Regions from separate parts of the Salinicola sp. V024 genome, predicted to be linked through region 2. Evidence: predicted binding sites of a transcription regulator. Region 2 holds the regulator's gene; the other holds the start of a gene.
What was found. Region 2 encodes PhoB, which activates phosphate uptake and scavenging genes when phosphate is short. Its sites were predicted from a motif close to TGTCATANNNNTGTCANA; they were not measured.

Region 1: a site for PhoB is predicted at 10,096-10,113, ahead of ACUN9V_RS12830 (inorganic phosphate transporter). Genes of this name have one in related genera too.

Annotation. Positions count from the first base shown of each region.
Region 1 covers NZ_JBQXYB010000008.1:42,771-58,626, forward strand. The annotation lists gene mqo (malate dehydrogenase (quinone)) at 1-326, shown strand, start outside; gene acuI (acrylyl-CoA reductase (NADPH)) at 439-1,440, shown strand; gene ampC (class C beta-lactamase) at 1,490-2,677, opposite strand; gene ACUN9V_RS12805 (xanthine dehydrogenase family protein molybdopterin-binding subunit) at 2,786-5,152, opposite strand; gene ACUN9V_RS12810 (FAD binding domain-containing protein) at 5,149-6,150, opposite strand; gene ACUN9V_RS12815 (2Fe-2S iron-sulfur cluster-binding protein) at 6,147-6,680, opposite strand; gene ACUN9V_RS12820 (hypothetical protein) at 6,712-7,383, opposite strand; gene ACUN9V_RS12825 (MmyB family transcriptional regulator) at 7,510-8,301, shown strand; gene ACUN9V_RS12830 (inorganic phosphate transporter) at 8,409-10,016, opposite strand; gene ACUN9V_RS12835 (helix-turn-helix domain-containing protein) at 10,230-10,802, opposite strand; gene rhtA (threonine/homoserine exporter RhtA) at 10,900-11,793, shown strand; gene ACUN9V_RS12845 (AraC family transcriptional regulator) at 11,957-12,790, shown strand; gene ACUN9V_RS12850 (LysE family translocator) at 12,939-13,544, shown strand; gene ACUN9V_RS12855 (cyclodeaminase/cyclohydrolase family protein) at 13,539-14,150, opposite strand; gene mntP (manganese efflux pump MntP) at 14,217-14,798, opposite strand; yybP-ykoY riboswitch at 14,875-14,979, opposite strand; gene ACUN9V_RS12865 (hypothetical protein) at 15,643-15,816, shown strand.
Region 2 covers NZ_JBQXYB010000012.1:67,959-83,814, reverse strand. The annotation lists gene ACUN9V_RS15850 (aldehyde dehydrogenase family protein) at 1-22, opposite strand, end outside; gene ACUN9V_RS15845 (glutamine synthetase family protein) at 198-1,577, opposite strand; gene ACUN9V_RS15840 (amino acid permease) at 1,609-3,132, opposite strand; gene ACUN9V_RS15835 (LysR family transcriptional regulator) at 3,369-4,325, opposite strand; gene ubiA (4-hydroxybenzoate octaprenyltransferase) at 4,447-5,454, shown strand; gene phoB (phosphate regulon transcriptional regulator PhoB) at 5,609-6,298, shown strand; gene phoR (phosphate regulon sensor histidine kinase PhoR) at 6,307-7,659, shown strand; gene ACUN9V_RS15815 (methyl-accepting chemotaxis protein) at 7,836-9,560, shown strand; gene ACUN9V_RS15810 (M23 family metallopeptidase) at 9,683-10,561, shown strand; gene ACUN9V_RS15805 (SIP domain-containing protein) at 10,598-11,566, opposite strand; gene ACUN9V_RS15800 (superoxide dismutase) at 11,847-12,458, opposite strand; gene cysZ (sulfate transporter CysZ) at 12,748-13,476, opposite strand; gene phoU (phosphate signaling complex protein PhoU) at 13,582-14,307, opposite strand; gene uvrD (DNA helicase II) at 14,454-15,856, opposite strand, start outside.

The sequences.
Region 1 (15,856 bases), on a different contig from region 2:
GCGGCACTCTGCAGTTCGGTACCGAACTGGTGACCGGCGCGGAAGGCTCCATTGCCGCTCTGCTGGGTGCCTCGCCGGGTGCCTCCACCGCCCCCTCGATCATGCTCACGCTGCTGGAAAAGGTTTTTCCCGAGCAGATCGCAAGCCCCGAATGGCAAGCCAAGTTGAAGGCGATGATTCCTTCCTTCGGCAAGGCGCTATCCGACAATCCGCAGCTGCTTTACGACGCTCGTGCGATGTCGCGTGAACTGCTCGAGCTCACCGAACCGGATCTCACCACGACGCCTGCAGCGCCTAGCTCGGAACCGGAAACCAGCGGCAGCTGAGCGGGATCGATGGCTACCGCACAACGATGACGCCCGCCTTGGCAGAAGCCAGGGCGGGCGTTCATGTTTGCTCTCGATGAATCAGGATTACGCCGAATAGAAGGACAACTCGATGTTCGATGCCATGTCGATGTTCAATGCCATTGTGGTGGAACAGGAAAACGGTCGAAGCAACGCCAGCCTCAAGCCGGTGAACGAAGCCTCGTTGCCGGCGGGAGACGTCCATATCCGCAACGAGTGGAGCACGCTCAACTACAAGGATGCGCTGGCAATTACCGGCAAGGGACCGATCGTGCGCCACTTCCCCATGGTGCCGGGCATCGATCTTGCCGGTGTCGTCGAGCACAGCGAGCATCCCGAATGGCGTGTCGGCGACCGGGTTCTGCTCAACGGCTGGGGTATCGGCGAGAGGCATTGGGGCGGGCTGGCGCAGCAGGCACGCGTCAACGGCGACTGGCTGACGCGAATGCCGGAAACGCTCGACTGCCGCCAGGCCATGGCCATCGGCACCGCCGGTTACACGGCGATGCTCAGTCTGCTGACACTTGAACGGCACGGCCTGACACCGGCGAGCGGCGAGGTGCTGGTAACTGGCGCCAACGGCGGCGTCGGCAGTTTCGCCATCACCCTGCTGGCACAGCGTGGCTACCGCGTGATCGCGGCCACCGGGCGGCCGCAGGAAGCCGCCTTCCTCGAACGCCTGGGTGCCGCCGAGATCATCGACCGCCAGAGTCTGTCGGAGCCGGGCAAGCCGCTGGCGAAAGCCCGCTGGGCCGCCGCCATCGATTCCGTGGGTAGCCACACCCTGGCCAACGTCTGCGCGCAGATTCAGCCGGACGGCCTGGTCGCCGCCTGCGGACTGGCGCAGGGCATGGACTTTCCCGCCAGCGTCGCGCCTTTCATTCTGCGTGGCGTGAGCCTGCTGGGCATCAACAGCGTCACCCGCCCCCGGGAAGAGCGGGAGCGGGTTTGGGCCAGACTGGCGCGGGATATCGACGCCGCCGTATTGGACGAGATTTCACGAGACATCGGCCTGAGCGACGCCATCGAGGCCGCCGATCAGCTTCTCGCCGGCCAGGTTCGGGGCCGACTCGTGGTCGACGTGAATCGTTGATTCTGCCGCCCCGTCCCGGAACGCTGATGAAGCCAGGCCGGGCGCCTACTCAGTGCCCGGCATCGCCGCCATCGATCACGTTCAGCTTCGACAGCATCTCGTAGGCTGCCTTCACGCGCGCATCGTTGGGATAGTTTTTGTTGGCCAGCATCACCAGTCCGGTCTGCTGGCCGGGTACGAGAACGACGTAGCCGCCGAAGCCGTTGGTGGAGCCGGTCTTGTTGATCCAGACGTCGTCCCGCGGCGCCTGAGCTTGCGATGACCGAGATGACTCGATCGCCTCGGCCTTATTGGGCTTCAGAATCATGTCGTAGCCGTTGCCCGCCAGCAGCGTATCCAGCGAGACCGGCAGCGGATACTGCTCCCAGATCAGATCCTGGGTCATGTCGCCGACCTGGAAATAACCGTGGCGCGTGGTGTCGATCGCCTGCTTCAGGTCGTCATCGATCTCGAGCAGACCGAGATTGGCCTGGACGAATCTGGCCAGATCGCCGGCGGTGGTCTTGATGCCGTAGGCCTCGTCATCGAGCACGCCGGGCGCCACGCGAATCGGCTGGCCATCCTTGCTTTCGCCCATGGCGTAATCGGCCATCTGGCTATCGGGAACGTCGTACCAGGTGTGCTGCAATCCCAGCGGATCCAGCACGTGCGCCTGCATCGCCGGCACGAACTCGCTGTCCAGGCTTGCCGCCGTCTCCACGCCGAGCAGACCGATACCCAGGTTGGAGTAGGTGCGCACCTCGCCGATCGCCTCGGTGGGCCGCCACTGACGGAACCAGCTCATCAGCGAGTCACGGTCCGTCACCTCGTCGGGCACGAAAAGCGGCAGCCCGCCGGTGGTATGCGTGCCCAGATTGCGCCCGGTGATCTCGTCGAACGCGCTGCCCTCGAGCGTCGGCAGATAACGACTGACCGGCGCCTCGAGATCGAGCTTGCCCTCGACGGCGGCCAGCGCTGCCAGCGTGGCGGTGAACGTCTTGCTGAGCGAGCCGATCTCGAACAGCGTCGCGTCATTGACCGATGCCCCGCCATCACGGTCGGCGATGCCGTAATTCAGAATCTGCGTGCCCTGCGGACGCACCACCGCCACCGCCATGCCGGGAATGCTCTGCTGGCGCATCAGCGACTCGATGATCGGACCGACGGCACCGCGAACATCGCCGTCATCGCCCTCCGCCAACACCAGACTCGATGAGCCCAGCAACAGCAACGACACTCCCAACGTGATTCCTTTCATGACGATTTCGATCCTCGGCAGTGCGCGCCGACGGGCATCGTCGGGCGCGGAAAACGATGCCGGCAATCATGCGCAAAAACCGGGCAAACCGAAACCGTCGTCGATCGGCTACAGCAGCTTGTCCAGCGTGATCGGCAGATCACGAACGCGCTTGCCGCTGGCGTTGTAGACGGCATTGGCCACTGCCGCGCCGACGCCGGTAATGCCGATCTCGCCAATGCCGTGGGCGCCCATGGGCGTGTGCGGGTCGGTAATATCAGTCCACATCACCTCGATCTCCGGCACGTCCATCTGTACCGGGACGTGATAGTCGGCGAGGCTCGGGTTCATCACCCGGCCACTGCGCGGATCGAACAGCGTCTCTTCCATCAACGCCAGACCGAGACCCATGATCATGCCGCCGCGGAACTGGCTCGTCGCCGTCTTGGTGTTGAGAATCCGGCCGCAGTCGAACGACCCCAGCAGACGGCGTATGCGTACCTCGCCGGTCACCGAATTCACACCCGCCTCGCAGAAGATGGTGCCAAAGGAGTGCATCGACCAGTTGGCGAGCTCTTCCGACCCGGCGGCGTCCGCCTGCACAGAGAGTTCGCTCTGCCCGGCACGCGTCAGGATCTGTGCGTAGGTCTCGAAACGCGAGCCATCGCCGATGGCGCCCAGGCCTTCGTTCCGGCATTCGATCTCGTCCGGCGAGAGACCGGACAGCGGCGAATCCTGCCCCACCAGCGCCAGCAATTCCGCGACCAGCGCCCGCTGCGCGGCAATCACCGCACCGCCGATCGCCGCCGTCTGCTGTGAGCCGCCCGCCAGCACGCTTCCGGCCAGATGCGAATCGCCATAGTGGAAAGCGATCTTCTCCACCGGCAACCCCAGCCGCGCGGCGGCGACCTGGGTCTGCACCGTCGCCGTGCCCATGCCCATCTCGTGCGCGGCGATGCCAACGGTCGCGCCGTCAGGCGTGAGCGTGATGCGTGCCGCCGCGCCGGGCATGCGGATATAGGGGTAGGTGGCCGTCGCACAGCCCATCCCGATCTGCCATTCACCTTCGCGTCGACGACCAGGCGTGGCGCTGCGCTCGGACCAGCCAAAGCGCTCGGCGCCGCTGCGAGCCGCTTCCAGCAGGTGACGCGAGGAGAACGCCAGCCCGCTGGTGGGATCACGCTCCGGCTCGTTGCGGCGTCTGAGCTCCAGCGGATCCATGCCGAGCTGATCGGCCAGCTCGTCGAGCGCCGATTCCAGCGCGAAGGTGCCCACCGATTCGCCCGGCGCGCGCATGAAGGTATTGGCGAGCATCTGCATGTCCGCAACGTCGATCGACAGTCGGATATGGTCGGCCGCATACAGGCACTTGGTCGCCTGGAAGAATGGCTCCGGCAAGTTGTTGTGCTGCGTCATCGCAGCGATGCCGGAATGAATGAGCGCCTGCAGCCTGCCCTGCTCGTCCGCGCCGAGGGCCACCCGCTGTTCGGTGCAGGCTCGCCCGCCGACCACGCGATAGACGCCCTCGCGCGACAGCGCCAGCCGTACCGGGCGATCCGCGAGCTTCGCTGCCGCCGCGGCCAGAATCTGGTGCTGCCACAGCGCCTTGCCGCCGAAGCCACCACCCACGAACGGTGAAGTGATGTGAATCTGCGAGGTCTCGATGCCGAACACCTCGGCCAGCGACGCCACGGCCAGATCGACGCACTGGGAGGCATCGTGAATCCGCAGTGCTTCACCCTCGCGCCCACTCTCATCCCCATCTCCATTTCCAGCCGTCCAGGCCAGTGTCAGCGCATGGGGCTCGATGGCGTTGTGGTTGTGGCGCGGCGTGGTGTAAGTGGCATCGATTTGGTGTACTGCCGCCTCGAACGCGGTGTCGGCATCGCCGACCGTGATCTCCGCCGGCCCGCCCAGCACGTTGTCCGGCCGACGCGCGTGGGTCTTCGCCAGCTCGAAATCGGTCATCGCCGGCTCCGCCGCGTAATCCACCCGGATGCTTTCGGCGGCGGCATCGGCCTGTTCCTGGGTCTCGGCCAGCACCAGCGCCACCGGCTGGCCGTTCCAGTGGACGCGATCGGTCTGCATGATCGGATGATCGTCGCCGGCGGCACCGTTGGGTGAGCGCAGGAACACCGGCGGCGTATTGAGCTGCGGCGCGTTTTCGTGGGTCATCACCAATACCACGCCGTCCATCGCCTCGGCTTCCCGCCGATCGATATTCAGGATCCGGCCGTTGGCGATGGCGCTGTAGACCAGCGCGGCGTAGACCATGCCCTCGAAGGTGAACTCGCCGGCAAAGCGCGCGCTACCGGTGACCTTCTCCGCCCCATCGACACGCGACAATGGCGCGCCAATTCCGATTCGTTCTTTCTCGCTCAGCGGATCCGGCCGGCCCTCCGGGCGCCAGTAATCGCCGGCCAGGGCGACGCCCGCGGGTTGGTTATCGTCCGATCGTTCGTTATCACCCGACCGTCCTTTATCGAGAGCACTCATGCCTCACCTCCATTACGCGCATCGGCGATACGCCGCGACAGCTCCGCGATCAGCGTTCGTCGCGCCAGTTCGACCTTGAAGGCGTTGCCCGGCAGCGGCCGGGCATCGGTCAGCTCGGCGTCGACGGCGGCGGCAATCGTCGCCTCTGTCGCCGGTTGGCCACGCAGCGCCGCTTCTACCCGCGACGCACGCCACGGCTTCGTCCCCACGCCGCCCAGTGCCAGGCGTACGTCCTGAATCGTTTCGCCGTCGAGTTCGACCATGGACGCCACCGACACCAGCGCAAAGGCGTAGCTGGCGCGGTCGCGCACCTTGCGATAATTCGAACGGGCCGCCATCGGCAGCGGCGGCAACTCGACCGCCACGATCAGCTCCTCGGGCTGCAGTTCGGTTTCGAGATCCGGCCGCTCGCCCGGCTCGCGATGGATCTCGGTGATCGCCAGTTGCCGTTCCCCCTCGGGGCCACGCAGATGAATGCGAGCGTCGAGCGCCGCGAGCGCCACCGCCATGTCGGAGGGATGCGTGGCAATGCAGGATGGTGACGTACCGAGGATGGCGTGATAGCGATGGAAACCCTCGAGCGCATCGCAGCCCGCGCCCGGCTCGCGCTTGTTGCAGCGGGTCGCCACATCGTAGAAGTAGGCGCAGCGCGTGCGCTGCAGCAGGTTGCCGCCGACAGTCGCCATGTTGCGAATCTGCGCGCTGGCGCCGCTCAGAATCGCGCGGGCCAGCACCGGATAGCGGCTGCGCACGCGAGTATCGCCGGCCAACGCCGAATTGGTGACGGCAGCGCCGATGATGAGGCCGCCGTCACCGGTCTCGTCGATATCGCGGGAGAGTCGCGTCACGTCGATCAGGGTCTGCGGACGCTCGACGGTCTCGCGCATCAGATCGATCAGATTGGTGCCGCCGCCCAGATATTTCGCTTGCCGGGAGCGCACGGCCTGCTCGATCGCCTGTTCACTGTCAGCGACTTGGTGATAATCGAAGGCGTTCATCGCGTTATCTCCTCACCCAGCTCCTCACCCAGCTCTTTGGCGAGCCCGGCGGCAATCGCGTCGGCGATGCCGTTGTAGGCGCCGCAGCGGCAGAGATTGCCGCTCATCCGCTCGCGCAGCTCGTCGCGATTCCATTCGATCCCGTTCGCCGCCAGGTCGGCCGTGACGGCGCTGGGATGGTCACGCTCGAGTTCGCCGATCATGCCCACCGCCGAGCAGAGCTGGCCCGGCGTGCAGTAACCGCACTGGAAGCCGTCGTGTTCGATGAACGCCGCCTGCACCGGATGCAGCGTACCGTTCTCGGCCAACCCTTCGACCGTGGTGATCGTACGGCCCTGATACTGAACCGCCAGTGCCAGACAAGAGTTGATGCGTTCACCGTCGACCAGCACGGTGCAGGCGCCACAGGCGCCCTGGTTGCAGCCCTTCTTGGTGCCGCTGAGCTGGAATTGCTCGCGGAGCAAATCGAGCAGTGACGTTCGGAAATCCACCTCGGCCTCCCGAACCTGGCCATTGATCGTCCATTGCATATCGAGCCTCGGGTCACGGTTGCGTTTATCGTTATGAACCAACTTCGAGCTTAGAACTCTTCGATGAGCGAGAAAGGGCGACACTCACCCGACTGTTCGCGGCGTCCGCGGGGGTGCGCATATTCACTCCCTCCTCGGCATATCCATCGATTTCGTCGTCCAGGCGCCTGACCAGATCCGTCATCACCCGTTTGCCGATGCGTTCGGTCATGGTGACGGCCAGCGAGACGGACTCGAGCCGAATCCCGGCGCTTTCCGCCCATGGGCCGAGATGCCTGACCCCGCAGGCCGCACGCTCGGCATCGCCCGTGTGAAACACCACCACGCGCCCGGTTCGCGAGCGCTCGAGCAAGGGCGACAGCAGCAAAAGCGGTGCCAACAGATGAAAGCGAAACGGAAGGCTGCGACGCACGAGCGTTGATTCCGGCGCGGGTTCACTCGAGCGTGGATCGGCATCCAGGATCAGCAGATCGAGTCGCCCATGGATCGCCGCGATATGATCCGCCACGCGCTGTAGCGCGCCGGCGTCGTCCAGAAGCAGCATTTCCGGCGGGATGTAGTCCGTTGTCTTCAGTGGGGTTTCTGACATGGCCTCCACCACGTCGGTCGCCGCCGTGTTTTCGGGGGTCTCGAATGGGACTACGCCCAGCTCGGCCCGGCCGTCAGAGCCGATGAGCAGCGTGATGCGCGGATAGCAGGTCATCCAGAATCTCCGATCCGTCGTCCGATTGATTTCCAATCCCTGTCGAAAACCCTAATATGTCCGCTGATCCTACATAATCCCCGACGTTATCCTACGTTTACCAATGACAGGTTAAAGCGACGCTGCATGTCTTCCTCCTCTTCAAACGCGCCCTCACTGGGCGAATTCCTGCGCACCCGACGCGCCGCCGTCACGCCGGAATTGGCGGGACTTCCGCCGGGTCGTCGGCGGCGCACGCCCGGCCTTCGCCGCGAAGAGGTCGCCACTCGCGCCAGCATGGGCACGGCCTGGTACACCGCACTGGAACAGGGGCGCAACGTTCAACCTTCCGATCAGGCGCTGGCCTGTCTCGCGCGCGCCCTGCTGATGACCGAAACCGAGCGCGAACACCTTTATGCGCTGGCGGGGCGGCCGGCACCGCCGCGCGCCATCGACAATGGCTCGACGATCAACCCGATTCTTCAGCGTCTGCTGGACCGAATGGAGCCGGACCCGGCGTACGTCATGGACGCCTACTGGGAAGTGATCGCCTGGAACCGGGCCGCGGCGCAGCTCTTCGATATCGAGCGCACCGGTGATAAGCATCCGCGCAACAAGCTCTGGTGGGTCTTTACCCAGAAGCGCATCGAAACGCATGAGGCCGACTGGCTGAGATCCGCCCGCACGCTGGTGTCGATCTTTCGTAGCCAGGCCACGCGTTACGCCGGCGATCCGCGCATGCGCCAGTTGATCGACGACCTGCTCGAGGCGAGCGACGTCTTTCGCGAACTCTGGGCCGAACAGGACGTGCTCGACCTTGGCAGTGGTCGCAAGTCGATGCAGCTGCCGGATGGCAGCAACCGGGAGTTCGATTATCTGCCGCTCAGGATTCCCGACCTGCCCGGCGCCTGCCTGATGATCTATCTGGGGGTGGAGTGAGCGCTCGATCGAGGCGCGAGGCTTTCACGATACCGATGCACGCTCTCGGCGAGTCAGAAAGTGAGTTGCTGGCTCGCCGATTCGACTCCGAACGTCTGTTGAAGCGATCAAAGTACGGTTCTCAGTATCAGAAAGGCGATCGCTGCCATCAACGCCGCGGCCGGCAGCGTGATGATCCAGGCCAGGGCAATGGGCCGCATCAGTGCCCAGTTGGTCTGACGGTTGACCATGCCGATGCCGAGCACGGCGCCAATCAGAATGTGGGTGCTGGAAACCGGCAGGCCCAGCATCGAGGCGAGCATCACCACGGCGGCGGCGGCGAGCTCCGCGGAAAAACCGGACGCCGGGTGCATCTTGGTCAGATTCTCGCCGACGGTCTTGATCACTTCCTTGCCGATGAACCAGAGCCCGACGATCAACGCCACACCGAAGGTCAGCATCGCCAGCGGGGGGATTGAGGCTTCGTCGGCGATCGCTCCGGTTCGCAGCACATCGAGAATCGCCACGAACGGACCAATGGCGTTGGCGATATCGTTGGAGCCATGGCTGAAAGCGAAGCCGGAAGCGGTGAATACCTGCATCCAGCTGAACATCAGAAAGGTCGAGCGATCCAGCGACTCGCCCTTGAGAGTCTTGGCGAAGATGAAGGTGGCCATCCACACCACGGCGCCGATCATTCCCATGATCAGGTAGTTATCGAGCGTGCTCAGGCCAAGCTGCATGTTCTTCAGACCCTTGAACAGCAGCATTGCCGAGATGATCATGGCGCCCAGCGCGGCCACCATGGGCACCCAGCTCTCCAGCGCGCGATGGGAGTGGATCTGGCGCCGCTTCTCGTCGATCTGGTGCAGGTCGCGGTAGTACTCGGACTCCAGATCCTCCGTCCCGTAATCGCCCTCGTTCACCGTCTGCATGTCTCGCGCCATCGCGTGGGTGTAAGCGATCTGTTGAATTTCCGAAAGCCGTTCGAAGCGCGCTTTATGCTCACGTTTATGCTGCCGTTTCTCTTCGCGAACCGCGGTGAGTTCGCTCTTGGCCATTTCGTTGTAAGAGAGGATGTGCTTCTTGATCTGGGAGTAGAGCAGATAGGCGACCACGCCACCCAGTAGTGGCGACAGCACCCAGGAAATCGCGATCTGACCGATCTGCCCCCATTGGACCAGGTCCAGCGCGGAGTCGCTGCCGTTGATCAGGACGCCAAGCGTGATCGAGCTGCCGACGATCGCGCCGACAATGGAGTGGGTGGTCGAAACCGGATACCCCTTGCGCGACGCGAAGAGCAGCCAGATTGCCGCGGCAATCAGCGCCGACATCATGATGTAGACGAAGTCGAGAGACGCTACCTGGATACCACCGAGATCGACGATCCCGCCACGAATGGTCGAGGTCACCTCGCCGCCAGCGATGACCGCGCCGCTGACCTCGAAGATCGCCGCCACGAACAGCGCCTGCCTGATGGTCAGCGTGCCGGCGCCGACGCTGGTGCCGAATGAATTGGCGACGTCGTTGCCGCCGATATTGAACGCCATGAATACGCCAAACAACGTGGCCAGCACGAACAAAAGCGTATTGTCGCCGCGAATGTAGCCCAGCCCCCAGACGAGGAAATAACCCGTCGTGGCGACAAGCAGAACGCCGAAAAAGAGACTTGTCCGCAATCCTCCTCCGGAATCACCGAGTATCGTCGGATTACCGCTGGCTGCCGGATTGGCCATGCTCGCTTCCTCCCCTTCTCTGCTGAAGATGGATCAGGCCGTGATTGGTGGCTGATTCCTCGGCAGATTGGCGCATGAGCGTGACAGAACGGTGACGCAGGATCGTGATGGCGAAAGGCCATTAAGCCATTCAGACGAATGACTGGCTGACTACGAGCAGACGGGCCGCGTTGGCGAGGAGGGGCCGTCCCCCGCCAGCGGTTTAGCTCGGCTTCAGTGCACCACGTTGCGAATGAAGCGCAGCCGGCCCGCCCCGTCGTTGCGATAACGATAGGGCTGGTCGCTGGGGTAGACATGGAAGTCGCCGGCTTCGATCGTCAGCTCGCGTTCGCCGAGGGTCAGGGTCAGCGTTCCCTCGATTACCACCAGCATCTCATGCCAGCCGTTGTCATCGGCCGCCGACTCGTAGACTTCACCCGGCTCGAGCGACCACGACCATAGCTCGACCTCCTGCCGCGCCGGTTTGCTCGCCAGCAGTCGAGCGCGACTGTCGGGATGATTTCCCACCCAGGCAACTTCGTCGATACGCGCCGAGTCTTCGCTATCGAGCGGCTGCACCAACGCATAGAACAGCACCCCCAACGCTTCGGCCAGACGATCCAGCGTGCTCAGGCTGACGTTGACGTCGCCCTTCTCGATATTGACCAGCATGCGCCGACTCACACCGGCCTGATCCGCCAGTGCCTGCTGACTCAGCCCTGCGGCCTGGCGCCGACGTCTCACATTGGCAGCCACGTGGACCAGTACATCGGGACGCTCGTTAGCCTTGTGCAATATATTGCCCATCCGTACAATCGCGGCTCTCGTCGAATGCCATCGGCCGCCGGCATGGCACCTTGGCAATGTCTGGCGAGCCATCATGCCGCACACTTTCGGAGGTGTCATGTCAGTCGCCATGCGCGAATTGCTTGCCAGGATCTGGCCGGTGGCCATGCTGGTGGTGGCAATGTGTTCGATCCAGAGCGGCGCCTCCATCGCCAAGTCGCTGTTTCCGGTCATCGGCGCCACCGGTACGACCTCGATTCGTCTGATCTTCGCCGCGCTGATACTGCTGATCGTCATGCGCCCCTGGCGCCAGCCGCTTAGCCGCCGGGCGTGGAAATCGACGCTGATCTACGGCGTCGCCCTCGGGATCATGAACCTGCTGTTTTATCAGGCGCTGCAGACCGTGCCGCTGGGGATTGCGGTGGCGCTGGAATTCACCGGCCCGCTCGCGGTGGCGATGCTGTCGTCGCGACGCTGGCTGGATCTGGTGTGGGTGGCTCTCGCCGTGATCGGCCTGGCCTGCCTGCTGCTGCTGGGCGATGATCGCAGCGGCCCGGTCGATCCTTACGGCGCCGCCTGTGCGCTCGGCGCCGGGGTATGCTGGGCGCTTTATATCCTGTTCGGACAGAAGGCCGGTGCCATCAACGGCGCCCAGAGCGCCACGCTTGGCGTCACCATCGCCGCCGTCGTCATCGCTCCGGTGGGCCTGCTCGACGTGGGCACGGCGATGTTCGCGCCAGAGGTGCTGCCCTACGCGCTGGCGGTGGCGGTGCTCTCTACCGCGCTGCCCTACACGCTCGAGATGATCGCGATGCCGCGGCTGCCGACGCAGACCTTCGGCACGCTGATGAGCCTGGAACCGGCGATCGGTGCGCTCTCGGGGCTGCTGTTCCTGGGCCAGCTATTGAGCACCCTGCAATGGCTGGCCATCGGACTGGTGATCGCCGCCTCGATCGGCACCACGCTGACGATCCGGCGCCGGGATACGTTCGAGACACCGGTCCCGGACTGAACATCCCGCTAGAGGCGCCTTTGATGCCTGCCAGTGCCGAGCATTCCAGACCGCACGAACGTTACAGACTGCACGAACGTTCCAGACATGAACCTCGCCCTCTGGCATGCTGAGCGGATCGGGCGTTGCAGGCATCGACCCTGGGCGCCGGTCGGGAGGCAGCATGACATCGACGAACTGGATCGATCTGCAGCAGGACGGTGACACGGGCATCGAGACGATCCGCGCCCACTTCGAAGGCCACGCCTACGATCCCCACTGGCACGACAGCTACCTGGTCGGCTTCACCGAACAGGGCGTGCAGCAGTTCCATTGTCGTCGTACCCGCCATGACAGCACGCCGGGACGACTGTTTTTCGTCGAGCCCGGCGAGATTCACGACGGCCATGCCCCGACCGAGGGCGGTTTCACCTACGCCATGCTCTATCTCGACCCCGCCTGGCTTCAACGCGAGCTGCGCCAGTTCGCGGTCACCGGTACGGCTTCCGGCGAGCCGGGCTTCGCCTCGACGCTGGTCGAGGACCCCCGATTGATCACCCATGTCGCCCGCGCCTTCACCACGCTACGCCTGCCAACTTCGAGGCTGGAACGCGATGACGCTCTCGATGCCTTATTGCAGGGACTGGTCCCGCATCTTGGCTGGCGAGAACGCCAGCGGGAAGATCCCCGTCTGCCCGCCGTTGCTCGACGCGCCCGGGAGGTTCTGCACGCGCATTGCGAACAGGACATCGGCTTGCAGTCACTGGCCGAGCAGTGCGGCGTCGATCGCTTCCGCCTGACCCGCGCCTTCAAGTCGGCCTTCGGGCTGGCACCCCATGCCTATCTGGTGCAGTTGCGCCTGAGTCTCGCCCGCCAGCGGCTCGCTGGCGGCGAATCCCCGGCGGCGGTCGCCAGCCAGCTCGGCTTCGCCGACCAGAGCCATCTGGGTCGCTGGTTCCGGCGCGCCTATGGCCTGACCCCGGCGGACTATCGTCAGCGCTGCTCCCGGACCGGCTGAACTGAACTGAACTGAACTGAACTGAACTCAAGACTGAATCCAACCCGGAGTTCCTGGCGAGTTCGACGTGGGCGACTGCTCAAACCTTCCAGACGCGCGGCGATCACGGCGCGATAGTTCCGACTCCACGCCATTTCTGGAGTCGCTCATGTCTGCCTGGCTACCGTTTGCCCTCTTCGCCTTCGTCGCTTCGATCACCCCGGGGCCGACCAATCTGCTGATACTCACTCAGGGCGCACGCCGTGGCTGGAAAAGCACGCTACCGGCGGTCTTTGGCGCGAGTCTGGCAGCGGCCACGATCGTGCTGACGGTGGGCCTGGGGTTGTCGCAGACGCTGCTGGCCTATCCCGTCATTCGCCAGCTGATGGCCGCCATCGGCGTCGGCTGGCTGACCTGGCTGGCATGGCGGCTCTATCGCAGCCAACCCCCGAGCATCGAGACCGACGCAGAGAGATCAGGCGCGCCGGCTTTCGGCCCCCGACAGGCTGCCGGCTTGCAGCTGGTTAATCCCAAGACCTGGATGATGGCACTATCGGTCGTCGGCGTGTTCACCGACTCGGCGTCGAGCGCGACGCAGATCGGCGTATTGGCGCTGACGTTCGGGATCGTGGCGCTCCCCTGCCTGGCCCTCTGGGGCATGATCGGCAGCGGTGTCGCCCGTCTGTTTCATACCAAACGCCAGTGGCAGTGGTTCAATCGCGCGCTGGCACTACTGCTGCTGGCAGTGGCGTGGGGGAGCGTGCTGGCGTCATGAGGCGTCAATGCCGAGCCGATGACAGCTGGCTCGAGCGCTGTCGCGAAGCTCGCCACAGCGAACCTCCAGCTGCCGCCTTGCGGCGGGATCGGGCAGGGCCTCGAGATTGGACTCGACGCCGATCAGTAGCGCCTCCATCGCGGCGCGCAGCATGGTCGCGCCGGCCAGCGTGTCGCTCTCCATCGCCGACGACGTCAGCGACAGCCCCTCGACCGCCAGCACCAGCCCGTCCTGGCATCGCTCGGCGGCCGCCAGCGGAATCTGAATCGATGCATCGCGGGCTTCGCGCAGAGCCGAATCACGCTGCTCCGATTCGGCGCCGGTATCACTCGGTAGACGCTGCGCTTCGAGATAGTCGGCGAACGCCGCGGCATCGTCATCGACGGCCTCGGCCAGCGCTTTCTGCAGCCCATCGCCCTCTTCTATCAGTCGGCGGCGATGACGATCGAGGTCGGATTCGCCTCGATGCAACCGCACGCCCTTGAGAATCAGCGACAGGCCCAGGCAGCCACTCAATGCCGCGGCCGCGCCACATCCCGGTGTGGAACGGGTTTCAACGGCGTGCTGGAAATCGGCAAGCGAACGTTGCCAGAGAGAAGATGACATGCGGCACTCCGTGACGGGATCACGGTTCAGCATAGACAGCGAGCGTCGCCAGCGCGCGGAAAGGCTTCAACCCATGTGGGCGAATAGATGCTCATAGAGGACCGTGATACCGATCGCGATCAACACGATCCCGCCGGCGATCTCGGCGCGCTTGCCGATCAGCGAGCCGATCGCACGCCCCAGCATGATGCCGATGGTCACCATGAAGGTCGTCGCCAGACCGATCGCCAGCGCGGTGACCAGGATATTGACGTCGGCAAAAGCCAGGGTCACGCCAACCGCCATGGCATCGATGCTGGTCGCCAGCGCCGTGACGGCCAGCAGCCAGACCGATTTACGCTCCGGTATCTTCTGGTGATCCGCTTCGCTGTCGACCGGCTTGAACCCCTCCCAGATCATGTGCCCGCCAAGCGCGCCAAGCAGCACGAAGGCGATCCAGTGATCCCACTCGGAGACGAATCGCGTCGCTGCCAACCCCACGGCCCAGCCGATAATCGGCGTGATCGCTTCGACCGTACCGAAGATCACGCCGATTCGCAGCGCTTCGGGAAAGCGTGTACGGGTGAGGGCCGCGCCCTTGCCGATCGATGCGGCAAAGGCATCGGTCGACATGGCAAAGGCAAGCAATACGAGAGAAGCAGGGTTCATGGTCTTATCCAGCCGGTAATATCGCCACGACATCCGCAATTCCCGACGTTGCACTGCGGATGTCCATGGTCTCGCCAACCGGACCCGGCGTTCGTGCCACGGCATTGCCGAGTGTGTTGACACGAACATCACCACCGGCAGTCAGCACAGCGGTGATCGGCTACTCCCCAAGGAGGAGATAGACTATAGTCACACCACCGAAGAACATCAATAAATGATTGAATTTAAAGAGAAAATTCACCACGGTTAATTCATGTCGTTAGCGTTAATCAAGTTAACGCCGGTTGGACTTTGATGGCGGGGTTGCAGATGCGGCACTCAACCGATCAGGGGATGACGCCATTGAGAGACATTGATAATCAACGCCGTCTCTGGATAACGACACCGGGACGTTTATTCAACCATTTTTAATTAAGAAAATACTGATTCTTAGAATAGAAACTCTCATTATCAAGCAAGACGTGCAATTTATTGCACAACTCCCCAGCTCATATCGTGAACCGCTATAACGAAGGCGAAAAACACATTCAAACAACCGATTTAATGTAATATAAAGTAATAAAAACGCCATCTCAGGTATTTGAATGAACGTTCAATATAATATATTTTTATTTTATATCAATAACTTGAAGACAAAAACTGGGTTTTATTTTGCTTACCTAATCGATACGCAAAGAATCAAATATTTACTTCAAATTAGCCCTCTTGTCACGCAAACCCAGTAACCTGAATTACGTTGGATCGCGTTCCTGACGTCTCGCTAATATTGCGGATTCGATCTAGCACCTTTTCTAGCACCGCTAGAATTGCAGACTCTGAAACTCACGCTATTAGGAGAAATACCATGGCTGATACTCCTGCAATCGATCCGTCGACTTCAAACGACAGCGCTGATTCTTCCATTAGTCAGTTGAAAGCGGTTTTTGATCAGGCGATCGAGAAATCCGCTGAAATTACCAAGGTCACGACCGAGAAGAAGACGATGCTCGACGCGACCAAGCAGCGTCCGCAGAACTAATGCGGCCAGTCGCGGGCGGCCTTATGCCGCTCGCGGCGTT
Region 2 (15,856 bases):
AAATCGTGCGTTGTAGGGTCATGATCCGGCTTTCTCCCTCTCAGTGAAGTCGCGTAGGAAACCTTGAAGACGCGTCATGAGCGAACGCAGGTCGCCCACGGCCGGAGCGCAGGATCCGGAGCCTACTCCAGTAGGTGAGGAATCCGAGCACCGCCCGTGTGCGAGATGCGGAGCGCAATAGCGTATTCATGGTTTCCTCAGATGATCTCGAAGTACCGATCCAGCTCCCAATCGGTTATATGCTGCCGGAACTGACGCTCCTCCCACTCCCGCGTGGCGGCGAAATGCTCGACGAAGGCGTCGCCGAACAGTGTCCGGGCGGCGTCGCTCTGCCGCAGCCGTCCGGCGGCCTCCCAAAGTGTCCGGGGAAGCATCTGATGGGGCGGATGGGTCAGGGTGTAGGCGTTGCCCTCGACGGCCGCGTCGGGTTCGAGGCGCTGCTCGATACCGTAGAGACCGGCGCCGATCGCCGCCGCCAGCGCCAGATACGGGTTGGCATCGGCACTGCCGAGGCGATATTCGACCCGCTGGGACTTGTCCGACCCAGGGATGACGCGCAGCGCGCAGGTGCGATTCTCGACGCCCCAGGTGGCTTCGGTGGGCGCCCAGAAACCGGGAATCAGCCGTGAGTAGCTGTTGATGGTGGGCGCGAACATGGCTAGAAACTCCGGCATCAGCTTCTGCTGCCCGGCGACGAAGTGGCGCTGGGTATCGCTCATGCCGTGGGGCTTGTCGGCATCGAAAAAGGCGGAGTGACCGCTGTCGCGCTCGTTCAGCGAAAGGTGGATATGCCCGCTCTGGCCGGGATAGTCCGGCGACCACTTGGCCATGAACGTGGCCATCAGGTTGCGGCGCTGGGCCCATACCTTGGTGAAGGTCTTGAACAGCGCGCCCTTGTCGCCCGCCAGCAGAGCGTCGTCGACGCCGATCGCCGCTTCCAGCACACCGGGGCCGGTTTCGGTGTGCAGGCCCTCGATGGGGAAATCCATGGTCTCCGCCAGCGCCAGCAGCTCATGGTAGATCTCGCTGTGCACGGAGCTGCGCAGCATCGAGTAGCCCATCATGTCCGGGGTCAGCGGCTTGAGATTGCGAAAGCCCTTTTCGCGCACCGACTCCGGCGTCTCCTGAAACAGGAAGAACTCGTACTCCAGCGATCCCTGCACCTCGAACCCCAGCGACTCCGCCCGGGCCAGCACGCGCTTGAGCAGGCCCCGCGGGCAGATCTCGCTGGCCGCGCCGTCGAATTCCGCCAGGAAGAGCAGCATGTCGCCCTCGAACGGCAGATCGCGACAGCTCTCCGGCACGATCTTCAGCGCCGCGTCCGGGTAGCCGGTGTGCCAGCCGGTGTACTGCACGTTGTCGTAGAGTTCGTCCTTGCTGTCCCAGCCCAGCACCACGTCGCAGAACGAGAACCCCTTGTCGAGCGCATCGAGAAACTTGTCGCGCTGCATGTACTTGCCGCGCATGACGCCGTCCATATCGAACATGCCCACCTTGACGTGGCTGAGACCTCGCGCCTCGACGATCTTGCGCGCCTGCTCGACGGTGCTCACTGCTCTGGCTTGCAGATGACTCATGACCGTTCCTCGCTGACTGTGGGGATGACGCTCAGGGTTTGGCCGCGCGATCGGTACCACCGGCGCTGCGCTGCTGGTCGCGCTGCTCCATGGCGAACTCCTCTTCCGGCGACAGGATCAGGCGGTGGCGACCGACCAGTGCAAAATAGAGGATGCCCACCGCCAGCCAGGCGGCGACGCCGATCACGCCGATGCGATAAGTCCCGTCGCTGAGCTGGAAGTAGATCGTCACCAGCGCGATGACGATGGTCGCCCAGGCGCCCGGATTGCCGAACGGGCTGCGATAGGGACGCTCGATGTGGGCATGGTGCTTGCGCAGCAGGATGAAGGAGGCGGCCTGGGCGATGTAGGAGCACATCGCCCCGAACACCGCCATGTTGAGCAGGGTGCCGCCGATCACCGCCGAACCCTCCTGCATGCCGAAGGCGAAGAAGCATATCAGCATGATCACCATGCCCATGATCGCGCCGCTGATCATCGCCACGTGCGGCGTCTTGCGGGTGCCGTGGGTCACCGACAGGAAAGTCGGGAAGTAGCCGGCGCGGGAGAGCGAATAGATCTGCCGCCCCTGGGCGAAGATGATGGTATGGAAGCTCGCGATCAGCCCGATGATCGCGAGCAGCGACAGGAACTTCGCCGTGCCGCTGCCGTAGATCGCCTTGAAGCCATCGAGCAGCGGCTCGCCGGACTGCCCCAGGGCATAGGCGCCGACCCCGACCACCGAGGGATTGAGGAACAGGATCATCGCCGCCGAGACGATCAGCGTGGTGATGCCGAGCAGGATGCCGCGCGGCATGTCGCGCCGCGGGTCGACCGACTCCTCGGCGGCCAGCGGCAGCTGCTCGATGGCCAGAAACAGCCATACGGCGAAGGGCATCGCCGCCAGCGCGCCGCCGATCCCCATCGGCAGGAACGGGCCATGGCCGCCCTCGAGCTCGCCGCCGCCCGGCGCGATGTTGAGCGCCCAGGTCGAGAAGTCGAGATGGGTGAAGGCGCTGAACCAGAACACCAGCAGCACCGCCAATGCCAGCAAGGTGACGGAGAGCGTCACCTTGAACGAGAGTTCGACCCCGACGATGTTGAGCCCCACGAAGACGATGTAGCCCAGCAGCCACCACACTGGCTGGAACGCCGGCCCGGTCTCGAAGATGCCGCCCAGATAGGCGCCGATGAAGAAGACGATCACCGCTGGCGTGAGCACGTACTCGACGTTTTCGCACAGCCCGGTGACAAAACCGCCCCAGGGCCCCATCGAGGAGCGCGCGAAGGAGTAGGCGGCGCCGGTATGCGGCAGCGCCGGCGACATCTCGGCGATACAGAACGTCAGGCCCAGATACATGATGGCGATGATCACGGTGGCGATCACCATGCCGCCCCAGCCCCCCGAGGCGAGCCCCAGATTCCAGCCCGAATAGTGGCCGGAGATCACCGCGCCCACCCCCAGCGCCCACAGCGACCAGGGCCCGGCGTGACGGCGCAGGCCGCGTTTCTCGAAGTACTGGGTATCCTGCTGCTTGTAGGCGATGCCACTGGCGGGTTTATCGTGGTTTGTCATTGTTGTCTCCACTGGATCGAGTCATCCAACGTCGCGATCCGCTGCCGTAACCGCTCCGAATCTTCCCCGAGTCCCCTCGAGTGGCGACGGAGCGACGCCGGCATCGTCTGACCGCGTCCGCTTCGAGTCTGATCACGATGCGCGCGGAAAGGCAATCTCGATCAATGCCACCCAACGCGACGCTATCGGAAAAATCGATAGCGACCGAAAAGCGACCCGGGACTGTCGCGATCGAATCAGTCTATCCGCACCTGCTCGGCGACCTGAGGCAGGTGATGGCGAAGTTCGGCGAGAAAATGACGCTGTAGCAACCGCCGCGCTTCCGTTGCCAGCTGCACCGGCAGGTCGCGCAGCTCCTCGCGGCGTGCCACCAGCGTCAGCTGGCGAATCAGCGGCGCCAGCGGCAGCGGCTCGATGCGAAGATGCAGCCGGTCGAGGCCGGCCTGATAGAGACATAGCGGCGTGGTGATGGTCCAGCCGGCCCCGCCGTCGACCAGCCGCAGCAGGGCAAAGGTGTTGTCGAGATGCAGCTTCGCCGGCAGCTCCACGCGGTTGAGACGCAGATGCCGCTCGATGCTCTGGCCGATCAGCGACTGCGTGGTATAGCGGGCGAAGTCGAGCCGTCGCGACAGCGCCGGCAGGCTGTCCACCGGCCCCGTCCAGTCGCCGGGCAGCACCAGCACGAAGGGCTCGGCCAGCAGTGCATGGCGCTCGAGGCCGTTGTAGTCCTCGAGCTGGTCGTCGGAGATGATGATGTCCACGTGGCGCGTGAGCAGCGCATGGCCGTGCATGTGGGACAGCCCGGTGGTCACGGTGTAGTCGCTGGTGTGGCGGCGTATCGCGGCGATCAGCGGCTGCCCCACCGCGGTGGCCAGGGAGTCCACCAGCGCCATGCGCACCTGATGCAACTGACGAAAGGCGCCGGAGTCGAGTTCGCGCCGGGTCGCCCGCGCGGTGTCGAGCATGCGGCGGGCGCGATCGTAGAAGATGCGCCCGGCGGCGGTGGGTTCCAGCGGCCGCGCATGGCGTTCGATCAACGCGATGCCCAGAACCTCTTCCAGCGTCGCCAGACTCTGGGAGACGGAGGACTGCTTCAGCCCCAGGGCCGCCGCCGCCGCGCTCTGACTGCCACGGTCCAGCGTCTCGACGAAGATTTCCATGCTCCGGAGATCGAAACCAAAGCCGCTGCGCATACGCGTCATGCTCCCTGCAGGAGGCCAATCGTGCCTCGAGGATACAACGACTCGAAGCCGGGAAAAGGGTGGTGTAAGGTTCGGCCCACGCTATCGACAGCCTGTCGTCTCGGAGAACTCCATGTCCCACGCCGGTTCCGACCCCGCCCGCTCTCGCGGCGCTGATTCAGCCGCCCAGACACGCGGCGCTGGTCCAGCCGCCCGCACCCGCGACGCTGGTTCAGCCGCCCAGACACGCGGCACTGGTCCAGCCGCCCAACCACGCGGGCTGGCGCGCCTGCCCGACTTCCTGCGCCTGACGCGGCTGGACAAGCCGATCGGCACCTGGCTTTTGATGTGGCCGACGCTGTGGGCGCTGTGGCTGGCCGCCGACGGCCTGCCAGATCGGGCCACGCTGATCATCTTCGTGCTCGGGGTCTATCTGATGCGCGCCGCCGGCTGCGTGGTCAACGACTACGCCGACCGCCATCTCGACGGCCACGTCAAGCGCACCCAGTCGCGGCCGCTGGCGACCGGACGCATCAGCGAGAAGGAAGCCAAGATCCTGTTCGCGGGCCTCGTGGTGCTGGCTTTCGTGCTGGTCTGCCTGACCAATCTCGCCACCGTGCTGCTCTCCTTCGTCGGCGTCGCGCTCGCCGCGATCTACCCGTTCATGAAGCGCTACACCCATCTGCCCCAGGTGGTACTGGGCATGGCGTTCTCGTGGAGCATCCCCATGGCGTTCATGGCGGTCAGTCGCGACGTGCCGCTGGAAGCCTGGCTGTTGCTGGTCGCCAATGTCGCCTGGACCGTGGCCTACGATACCCAGTATGCAATGGTCGATCGCGACGACGATATCAAGATCGGGATCAAGTCCACCGCGCGACTGTTCGGCCGTTGGGACAAGCGGATCATCGGCCTGCTGCAGCTGGCGACGCTGATACTGCTGGCCTGGATCGGCGTGGAGCAGACGATGTTGGGCGGATTTTTCTGGCTGGGGCTGGCAGCGATGGCGGCAACCTTCGTCTATCAGCAGTGGCTGATCCGAGAACGCGAGCGCGACGCCTGTTTCCGCGCCTTCCTCAACAATTTCTGGTCGGGGCTTTTGCTGTTCGCGGGGCTGGTGCTGACGCTGTGGCCGCCGGTCTGATGGAAACGAAACCGACCCGACTGGCACCCCTGTCATATCGCTGTCATATTTTCACGATGTAATCGTCACCGTTCTGTCACGGCCGGAAACCATCCACAACGCGTCAATCGCATCACGCGGCATGGTCATCCGGCGGCTCACCCGAGGCATGCGCATGAGCTCCAAGACCGTACTCATCGTTGACGACGAAGCACCGATCCGCGAGATGATCGCCATCGCCCTGGAAATGGCCGACTATCGCGTGCTCGAGGCGGACAACGCCCAGACCGGCCACGCCATGGCGCTGGACCAGAAGCCCGACCTGATTCTTCTCGACTGGATGATGCCCGGTACCAGCGGCATCGAACTGGCACGCCGGTTGAAGCGCGAGGAAGCCACCGCCGAGATGCCGATCATCCTGCTCACCGCCAAGGGCGAGGAGGACAACAAGGTGCAGGGGCTGGAAGCCGGGGCCGACGACTACATCACCAAGCCGTTTTCGCCACGCGAGCTCGTCGCCCGGCTCAAAGCCGTGCTGCGCCGGGCGACACCGCCAGGCATCGAGGAAGCGGTCGAAGTCGAGGGATTGCGTCTCGACCCTTCCAGCCATCGCGTCACTTCCCACGGCGGCGCGCTGGAGATCGGCCCGACCGAGTACCGCCTGCTGCAGTTCTTCATGACCCATCAGGAGCGCGCCTACACCCGCAGCCAGTTGCTGGATCAGGTCTGGGGCGGCAATGTGTACGTGGAGGAGCGCACCGTCGACGTGCATATTCGCCGGCTGCGCAAGGCGCTGGGTGAAGCGCATCAGCATCTGGTCCAGACCGTGCGCGGCACCGGCTACCGTTTTTCGACTCGGGAGTAAGTCAGCAAGTGCGCTACTGGATCAACGAACTGTGGCGTCTGGGTTACATGCTGTTCGGACTGGGCGCGATCGGCCTGCTGCTCGGCGAACTGGGCCACAATTTGCTCGCCGGACTCGGCTGGGGGCTGGCCGCCGGGCTCGGGCTCTACGTCTTCCTGCATTTGCGTCACGTGCGCAAGCTCTATATCTGGCTGCTGAAGAACCCGCGCGAGGCGCCACCGCCCGGTACCGGCGTGTGGGGCGACCTGTTCGACCGCCTGTACAGCTACCAGAAGGCCCAGACCCAGTTGCAGGGACGTCTGCGCGATATCCTGCGGCGAATCCAGGACTCCTGCGAAGCGATGCGCGACAGCGTGGTGATGCTCGACTCCCGAGGCGACCTCGACTGGTGGAACAGCGCTGCCGGCGACATGCTGGGCCTGCAGGCCGACCATGACCGCGGCCAGCCGATCACCAACTTCCTGCGCGATCCGCGCTTCATCGCCTATTTCGAGTCGGGTGACTACCGCGAGCCGCTGCTGATTCCCTCGCCGGTTCAGGCCAATCACAGCCTGCAGTTCCATCTCACCCTGTTCGGCGACAACGAACGCCTGCTGATGGCCCGCGATGTGACCCGGCTGCATCAGCTGGAGATGATGCGTCGTGACTTCGTGGCCAACGTCTCGCATGAATTGCGCACGCCGCTGACGGTACTCGCCGGCTATCTCGAGACCTACTCGGATCATGCCGGCCAGCTCCCCGAACGCTGGCAGCGAGGGTTCGGCCAGATGCAGGCGCAGACCACGCGCATGCAGAATCTGGTCGAGGATCTGCTGCTGCTGTCGCGCCTCGAGATCGACAGCCCCAACAATGATCGCGAAACGCTGGACGTGGCGACGCTGCTCGCGGGCATTGCCGCCGATGCCCGCGAGTTGAGCACCGAACGTCACCAGTTGACGATAGAAGCCGAAGAGCCGCGGCAGCTGCTGGCGAATACCAAGGAGATCCGCAGCGCCATCTCCAATCTGGTGTTCAACGCCGTTCGCTACACGCCGGAGGGCAGCACCATCACGCTACGCTGGAAGCCGTGGCACGACGGCGCCGCCATCGAGGTCGAAGACGATGGCGACGGTTTCGACCCCATTCACATCCCGCGCCTCACCGAGCGTTTCTATCGCGTCGACAAGGGCCGCAGCGCCGACACCGGCGGCACTGGCCTGGGCCTGGCCATCGTCAAGCACGTGCTGCTGCGCCACGAGGCGACGCTGGAGATCGTCAGCCGCCCGGGGCTCGGTGCGCGCTTTCGCTGCGTGTTTCCTGCGTCGCGTCTGGCAGCGGCTCCCGCTCGCCCGACTTCGGTATCGCCCGATACGCCGGCCTGACGCTCCCGCTTTTCGGGTTTTCCGCGCTTCCCTCTCCCTTCCCTCTCGATTGTCTTTCGCTCTTCTCTCGCTCTTCTCTCGCTCTCCTCTCAATCTGGATCGTCATCGGCCGATAGTGGATTCCTCTAAATCATCTAAATGAATCGCACTTCTCACGATCAACAAGGATCCCCCCGATGACGATGCGGCAGAAACTCTGGATTACGGTCGGCCTGATGTGGCTGGGCATGCTGATTTTGGTGGGCTGGATGGCCCTGGAGAAGCGCGAGACGCTGATGGCCGAACGCGTGAACAGCCTCAAGAGCTTCGTGGGTAGCGCCCAGACGCTGGTCGAGCGCTATGCCGAGCGCGCCGCCAACGGCGAGTTCTCCACCGAAGCTGCCCAGAACTTCGCACGCAGGAATCTATCGGCGCTGGATCTCGACGGCAGCTATGTCTATGCCTTCGACAGCAATATCCATCTGGTCTATCACCCCAAGCGTGAGATCGGTAGCGACATGAGCGACTTCCGCGACGATAACGGGGTCTATTTCTATCGCGAACTCAAGGCGCTGGCGGACTCGCCCGACGACGGTACCCTGGAGTACACCTCGACCAATGCCGACGGCGAAGACGTGTCCCGCCTCAACTACGTCCGCTACGTGCCCGAGTGGGACTGGTACCTCGCCGCCAACGTCTACATCAGCGACATCCAGCAGGCGTTCTGGGCCGGCGTACTCAAGATGAGCCTCATCGCCGGGGTCATCGGGGCGATCATCACGCTGATCATGGGCTGGGTCATCCGTAACGTGCTGGGCGATCTCGGTGGCGACCCGCGCCAGGCCCGCGATGCGGTCAAGGATATCGCCCAGGGCGATCTCACCACACCGCTGAACGTGCGCTCGGGCGACGATCGCAGCCTGCTCGCAGCCATCGAGGGGATGCGCGCTCATCTGGCCGCATCGATGACCGATATTCGCCACGCCTCGACCACCATTACCGTCGGTGTGGGCCAGATTCACAACGGCAACCAGGATCTGGCGGCGCGGACCGAGCAGCAGGCCGCGTCCATCGGCGAGACCGCCTCCAGCATGGAAGAACTGACCCAGACCGTGCGCCAGAACGCCGACAACGCCCGCCAGGCCAGCGGCCTCGCCGGCGAGGCGCGCACCACCGCGACGGAGGGCGGCGAGATGATGGATCAGGTCGTCTCGACCATGCAGGGCATCACCGACAGCTCACGCCAGGTCACCGAGATCGTCGGCGTGATCGACTCGATCGCCTTCCAGACCAATATCCTGGCGCTCAATGCCTCGGTCGAGGCCGCACGGGCCGGCGAGCAGGGCCGGGGTTTCGCGGTGGTCGCCAACGAAGTGCGCACGCTGGCCAGCCGCAGCGCCGATGCCTCCCGCGAGATTCGCCAGCTGATCGATGCCTCCAATCGCAAGATCGATGCCGGCTCGGAGATCGTGGCGACGGCAGGCGACACCATTCGCCGCGTCGTCCAGTCCGTGGCCCGCATGACCGATCTGATCGAGGAGATTTCGGTCGCCTCCGGCGAACAGTCCAACGGAATCGATCAGGTTAACGAAGCCGTGGTGCAGATGGATCAGGTGACCCAGCAGAACGCCTCGCTGGTACAGCAGGCTTCCGCCGCCGCCTCCACGCTCAACGCGCAGGTGGCGACGCTGGAGCAAGCTCTGGCCGGATTCAAGGTCGCCAATGTCGAGTATGGCGACCTGATGACACGCTACCGTTCGTCGCCGACAGCGGCCATGACATCGGCCACGGCCACGACATCAGCCACGACATCAGCCACGGCGGCGTCATCGACGCCCAAGCTGGCACCGATCCCAGCGCCGAGTACGGCATCGCCTTCCCGACCGGCACGAGACGATAACGACAACTGGGAATCTTTCTAGGTCGGGGACAGAACCTGGCTCGGATCCAGGCGCTCGTTGCCGCCACCGTTCCCCCCGCCACCGTTTCTCCCGCCATCAGATCGGGTTATGGTGGCGGCATCCCGCGATACGGAGCTTCACCGGTGCCGACGACCCTGCCGACAACCCCCGCTTTCTTCTCCTGGCGCCGCCTGGTCGGCGCCACTGCCTTTGTGCTGCTGTGGTCGTGTGCCATCGCCGGCGTTCGCGCCGACACCGCTCGTATCGATACCATCCCGATCACCTTTCCCGATAGCGTGCAGCAAGGCTCGATGGTGATCGGTCGCGTACCGCCGGGCAGTCAGGTGACAACGGCCGGGCACGATCTTCGCGTCACCGGCTATGGCACCGTGGTGTTCGGGGTGGGCCGCGATGCCAGCGGCGCCGAGACCGTCGATATCACGACGCCCGACGGGCGCAGTCGCCAGATATCGGTGGCGATCACGCCGCGGGACTGGCCGATCGAGCGCATCGACGGCGTGCCGCCCAAGACGGTCTCGCCGCCACCGGAGATCGCCCAGCGTATCCAGCGCGAACAGGCCGCCGTGAGTGCCGAGAGGGCGCGTAATGACGATCGGGTGGGCTTCGCCCAGCCTTTCATCTGGCCGGTCAAAGGCCGCATCAGCGGGCGCTTCGGCAATCAGCGGATCTACAACGGCACGCCGGGGTCAGCGCACTCGGGGATGGACATCGCCGCCGCCGAGGGCACGCCGGTCAAGGCGCCGGCCAGCGGCGTGATCACCTTTGCCGACGACCTCTATCTGACCGGCGGTACCGTGCTGCTCGACCACGGCTACGGTATCAGCTCCAATTTCCTGCATCTGTCGCGGATCGATGTGCAGGTTGGCGACAGCGTCGAACAGGGCGAGGTGATCGGCGCGGTGGGTTCCACCGGCCGCGCTACCGGCCCTCATCTGCACTGGGGCATGAACTGGTTCGATACCCGGATCGACCCGCTGCTGGTACTCGAACGAACTCAGTAGGCGCTGGCACTCGAACGGACTCAGGGGTCGCTGGGCTCAGCCGGTCTCTCTCTTCCAGTAGCCCGTCACTAGGTGCTGCCCCTTCTGCAGCCCAAACTCCTGTTTGAGGCGCTTGCGCAGGCGCTGGCTGACATCCGCTTCGCCGGCAAACCAGACGAACAGATCGTCACGGGCCGCGGGCATCGCCTCGACCACCGCCGAGGCGAGCTGCTCGCTGGGTGCGTGGCCACGGCAGCGGTGACGCCAGCTGACACGGCAGTGATCGGAAACGGGCAGGTCCAGCTCATCCACCGGCGATTCGACCTCAAGCCACGCCTCGACCTGCGCGCTGGTCGGTAGCGTCTCCAAAAGCCGCGCAATGGCAGGAATGGCGGTTTCGTCACCGGCCAGCAGATAGTGCGACGCCGCGGCGACGCCCCGCCCATAGGGGCCGGCCATGCCGCAGACGTCGCCGGGTTGGGCGCGACGGGCGAAGTCACCGCCGGGCCCCGGCGCCTCGTGCAGCAGAAAGTCGATCTCGACCTCGCCGCTGGCGACGTCCAGGCGACGAATGGTGTAGTAGCGAATCTCGGCGCGCTGATCCTCCGGCGGCCACTGTGTGCCGCCTTGCGCGGTGGGCCGCGGCCACTGCGGGTGTTCGATGCCGGCGGGTGGGAAGTGCAGGCGTACGTGCCACTCTTCGGAATGATCGAAACGCGCCAGATCCTCACCGGTCAGCCTCAGCCGGCGAATGCTGGGGCTAAGGTCTTCGATTCGCGTTACCCGCATTTCGCGGAAGTTGGCGAAAGTGGGCGCGGCGACGACATCGCCATGCCAGTGCAGCGGCAGCGCATTCTCGCCGGCAAACAGCGACACGTAGTGTTCGATGATGCTGCGCAGCGTTTCCAGCCCATCCCGCGTCGTCGCCTCGGCTTCGAGATGCAGGCCGACCCGATTGATCGAGAAGCGCGCCTCGCCCCCCGGCAGGTCGATCGCCACCTGGCGCTCGTCGCTACGATAGGCCACGTCGTACTCATCCAGAAACGATCTCAGGCGCAATTGAAAATTATTTACATCAGTGAGCGTTAAATTGGCATCGCAGCGCTTTGTCGTCATGTCGGGTCGTCTGGCGAGAGTGGGAACGAGAGTCGGGCAATGAGCCGGCAGGAAGCCAACGGCCTCAGCCTATCAGAAAAGGCGCGGTGGTGGGAATCAACGCAAGATGCCCCCGCTTCGGCAATGAAACCGAGGCGGGGGCATCTCGTATACTTACTCTATCTCATACCGAGACAGTCAACGCCAATGATCAGGCGGTGGCTTCGGCATAGCGGCGGTTGACTTCATCCCAGTTGATGACGTCAAAGAACGCAGCGATGTAGTCCGGACGCTTGTTCTGATACTTCAGATAGTAAGCGTGTTCCCAGACGTCCAGGCCCAGGATCGGCGTCACGCCGTCCATCAGCGGGCTGTCCTGGTTCAGGGTATTGATGACCTTGAGCTTCTTCTCCGGCGTGACGACAAGCCATGCCCAGCCGCTACCGAATCGGCCGACGGCCGCTTTCTTGAACTCTTCCTTGAAAGCCTCAAAACCGCCCAGCTCGCTCTCGATGGCTTCGCCGACCTTGCCGGTCGGGTTGCCGCCGCCGTCCTTGGACATCACGGTCCAGAACAGGGAGTGGTTGGCGTGACCACCGCCGTTGTTGATGACGGCCTGACGCTTGTCCTGCGGCACCTTGTCGATATCGGCCATCAGCTTGTCGACCGGTACGTCCTCGAGGCCAGTACCTTCCAGCGCGGCGTTGAGGTTGTTGACGTAAGTCTGATGGTGACGAGAGTGGTGAATCTCCATCGTCATTGCGTCGATCTTGGGTTCCAGCGCGTCATACGCATAGGGTAGCGACGGTAAGCTATGAGCCATGATCTAAACTCCCTTTCGTGAGGAGGCATTGCCCAACGCGGGCGCCTCTCGGGTGAATCAAAATAGTGAGCAACGGGCCACAGTGTCAAGCGAGCTCGAGCACTGTTCGGCTATGCCCAGATTATCAATCACCTTGATTTTGAAAGATTTTCCGAAGCGTCGACAACCTTGGCATCAAGGCTTCGGCAAATCTCCATGTCGTTCATTGTAGATGGCGTTGTCCACGGCGACTTTCAACCCCGGCCCGGCATTTTGTTGCCACGCGCTCGCTCTCGCGGACGGCATGTCCTCAGCGGACGACCGGGACCATGGAGCGGTAGTAGCGATCCCACAGCATGACGCCACCGGCAACGCCGCCGGGCAGCAGAATCAGGTTGAGCACCGGCACCCAGGTCGCCACCGACATGCAGGCGCCATAGGTCAGCGTCGGCCACCAGCGCGCGCGCAGTCGGCGACGCATGTCGGTGAAACCGACCTGGTTGTTGTCCATCGGATAATCGAGATACTGAACCGCCATCATCCAGGCCGAGAACGCCGCCCACAGAAACGGCGTGATCAGATTCAGGCCCGGCACGAAGCCCAGCAGGAACAGCAACGCCATGCGCGGCAGAATGTAGCCCAGCTTGACCAGTTCACGCCCCAGCGCATCCACACCGGATTTGACCAGACCGCGCTCGTCGCTCGGCGGCCGCCCGGTGACTCGGGTTTCCACTTTCTCGGCCAGAAAACCGTAGAACGGCGCCGCGATCAAATTGGAGACCAGCGTGAAGGTGAAGAAGACGATCAGTGCCAGCGCGACCACCAGCAGCGGCCAGATCAGCCACTCCAGCCAGATAAGCCAGCTGGGGATCTGACCCATGCCGTAATCCAGCCAGCCGCCGAAATTCTCGAACAGATAGAAAAGGGTGCCGCCGTAAAGCAGCAGATTGACCACGATGGGGCCAATCACGTAGCGGCGCAGGCCAGGTTCGAAAACCAGGCGCGTGCCTTCGATAATCGCTTTTAGGGGATAGATCATGCCGAATCCGCCGACCAGACAGTATGTTGCGTGATCGACACGCTAACACAGTCCCGCCGATGTCGCGCCAATGCGGCGACAGCCAGTGCCGCCCCTGCTGCGGCGCTAGCGACCGCGCAGGGCTTCCGCGTCGAGCTCTTTCTTCGAGGTATGGCGAATATCGTGGCCCTTGACCAGATAGATGACATGCTCGGCGAGGTTGTCGGCGTGATCGCCGATCCGCTCCAGCGCTCGCAGGACCGTCATCACGCTCAGCACGCCGCCGATGGAGCGCGAATCTTCCATCATGAAGGTCGCCAGCGAGCGCATGGCGGTGGTGTATTCGCTGTCCACCGAGGCATCTTCCTGAACCACTTTCAGCGCCAATTCGGTATCGAAACGGGCGAAGGCGGTGAGCGCATCGCGCAGCATATGGCCGACGTGCTCGCTGATATGACGAATCTCGACGCTGCCCTGGGGAATCCGTCCGGCCTCGATCAGGTCAAGCGCATTGCGCGCGATCTTGTTGGCTTCGTCACCCATGCGTTCGAGATCGTTGGTGGCCCGGATGACCGCAATGACCAGGCGCAGGTCGGAGGCAGCCGGCTGGCGCCGCGCCAGAATCCGCACGCACTCCTCGTCGATCTTGAGCTGCATGTCGTTGACGCTGCTGTCATTGTCGCGCACCCGGATGGCCAGCTGGCTGTCACCGTCCAGCAGGGCTGCCAGCGCTTCCTGAAGCTGTTTCTCGACCAGCCCGCCCATCGCCATCAGCTGGGTCTTGATGGCTTCCAGGTCCTGATTGAACTGCTGCGAGATGTGCTGACTGTGGGTATCGCTGGTGATATCCATGCGAGGCTCCAAATGAGAGGCGCGAAGAAAAGCAGGGGCGCGACGAACGTTTTACGACCTATCTCGCCATTCTGGCACAACAGTATTGCAAACAGATGACGACATCCGCATTGGGCCGACCCGGCGGCGACGTGAACCGCACGTGGTCACAGCGGCGTGAGCTTGGCGAAGCCCAGCACCAGCCACTTGTCACCCTCGCCTTCGAAGCTGACGTGAACCCGGGCCCGCGCGCCTTCGCCCTCGGCATCGAGAATCACGCCCTCGCCGAACAGCGGATGGCTGACCCGCTGGCCGAGCGACAGCGACGGCAGGTCGTCGCTGCCTTCGATGCCCTGCTGGCGCGCCGCCCCCACGTTCGGCCGCGACGTCACCGGCCGCGAGATCTGACCGCGCAGCCGCACTTCCTCGAGCAGCTCCTCGGGCACCTCGCGCAGGAAGCGCGACGGTCGCGCCATCGTTTCGCGACCGTGCAGACGGCGAATCTCGGCGTAGGTCAGATAGAGCTTGCGCATGGCGCGGGTCATGCCGACATAGCAGAGCCGGCGCTCCTCCTCGAGGCGTCCCGGCTCCTCCAGCGACATCTTGTGCGGGAACAGGCCCTCTTCGATACCGGCCACGAACACTACCGGAAACTCCAGCCCCTTGGCCGAGTGCAGCGTCATCATCTGAACGCAGTCCTCGAACTCGTCGGCCTCGTGATCACCGGCATTGAGTGCCGCCTCGGCCAGGAACGGTTCCAGCGCCGCGGCGCCTTCGCCGACTTCCTGCAGATCGATCGGATTGGCCTGGGCATTCTGCGAAAACGCCCGCGCCGCATTGACCAGCTCCTCGAGGTTCTCCACCCGCGCCTGACCTTTCTCGCCCTTCTCGCTGCGGTGATGCTCGATCAGGCCGGAGATCTGAATGGCGTGATCGATGATCTCGTACAGCGCCATGCCGGCGGTGTCGTTGTCGAGCCGTTCGATCAGCTCGGCGAAGGCGTTGAGTGCATTGCCCGCACGCCCCTTGAGCGTGCCGTCGCTGAGGCTGTCGTGCAGCGCCTGCCACAGCGACACATTGGTATCCCTGGCGCGATGACGCAGGATCTCCACCGTGCGCGTACCGATACCGCGTGGCGGCACGTTGATCACCCGCTCCAGCGAGGCGTCGTCCTCGCGATTGAGCAGCAACCGCAGATAGGCCAGCGCGTTCTTGATCTCGAGGCGCTCGTAGAAGCGCTGACCGCCATAGATGCGATACGGCACGCCGCTGCGGATCAGGGCCTCCTCGATCACCCGCGACTGCGCGTTGGAGCGATAGAGAATTGCCATCTCGCGTCGAGAGAAACCGTTACGCGACTGCTCGCCGATGGTATCGACGATGAAGCGCGCCTCGTCGAGATCGTTGAAACCGGCGTAGACCGAAATCTTGTCGCCGGTGTCGCCGTCGGTCCACAGCTCCTTGCCCATGCGTCCGCTGTTCTGGCTGATCAGCGCGTTGGCGGCATCCAGAATCACGCTGGTGGAGCGATAGTTCTGCTCCAGGCGCACGGTCCGGGTGTTGGCGAACT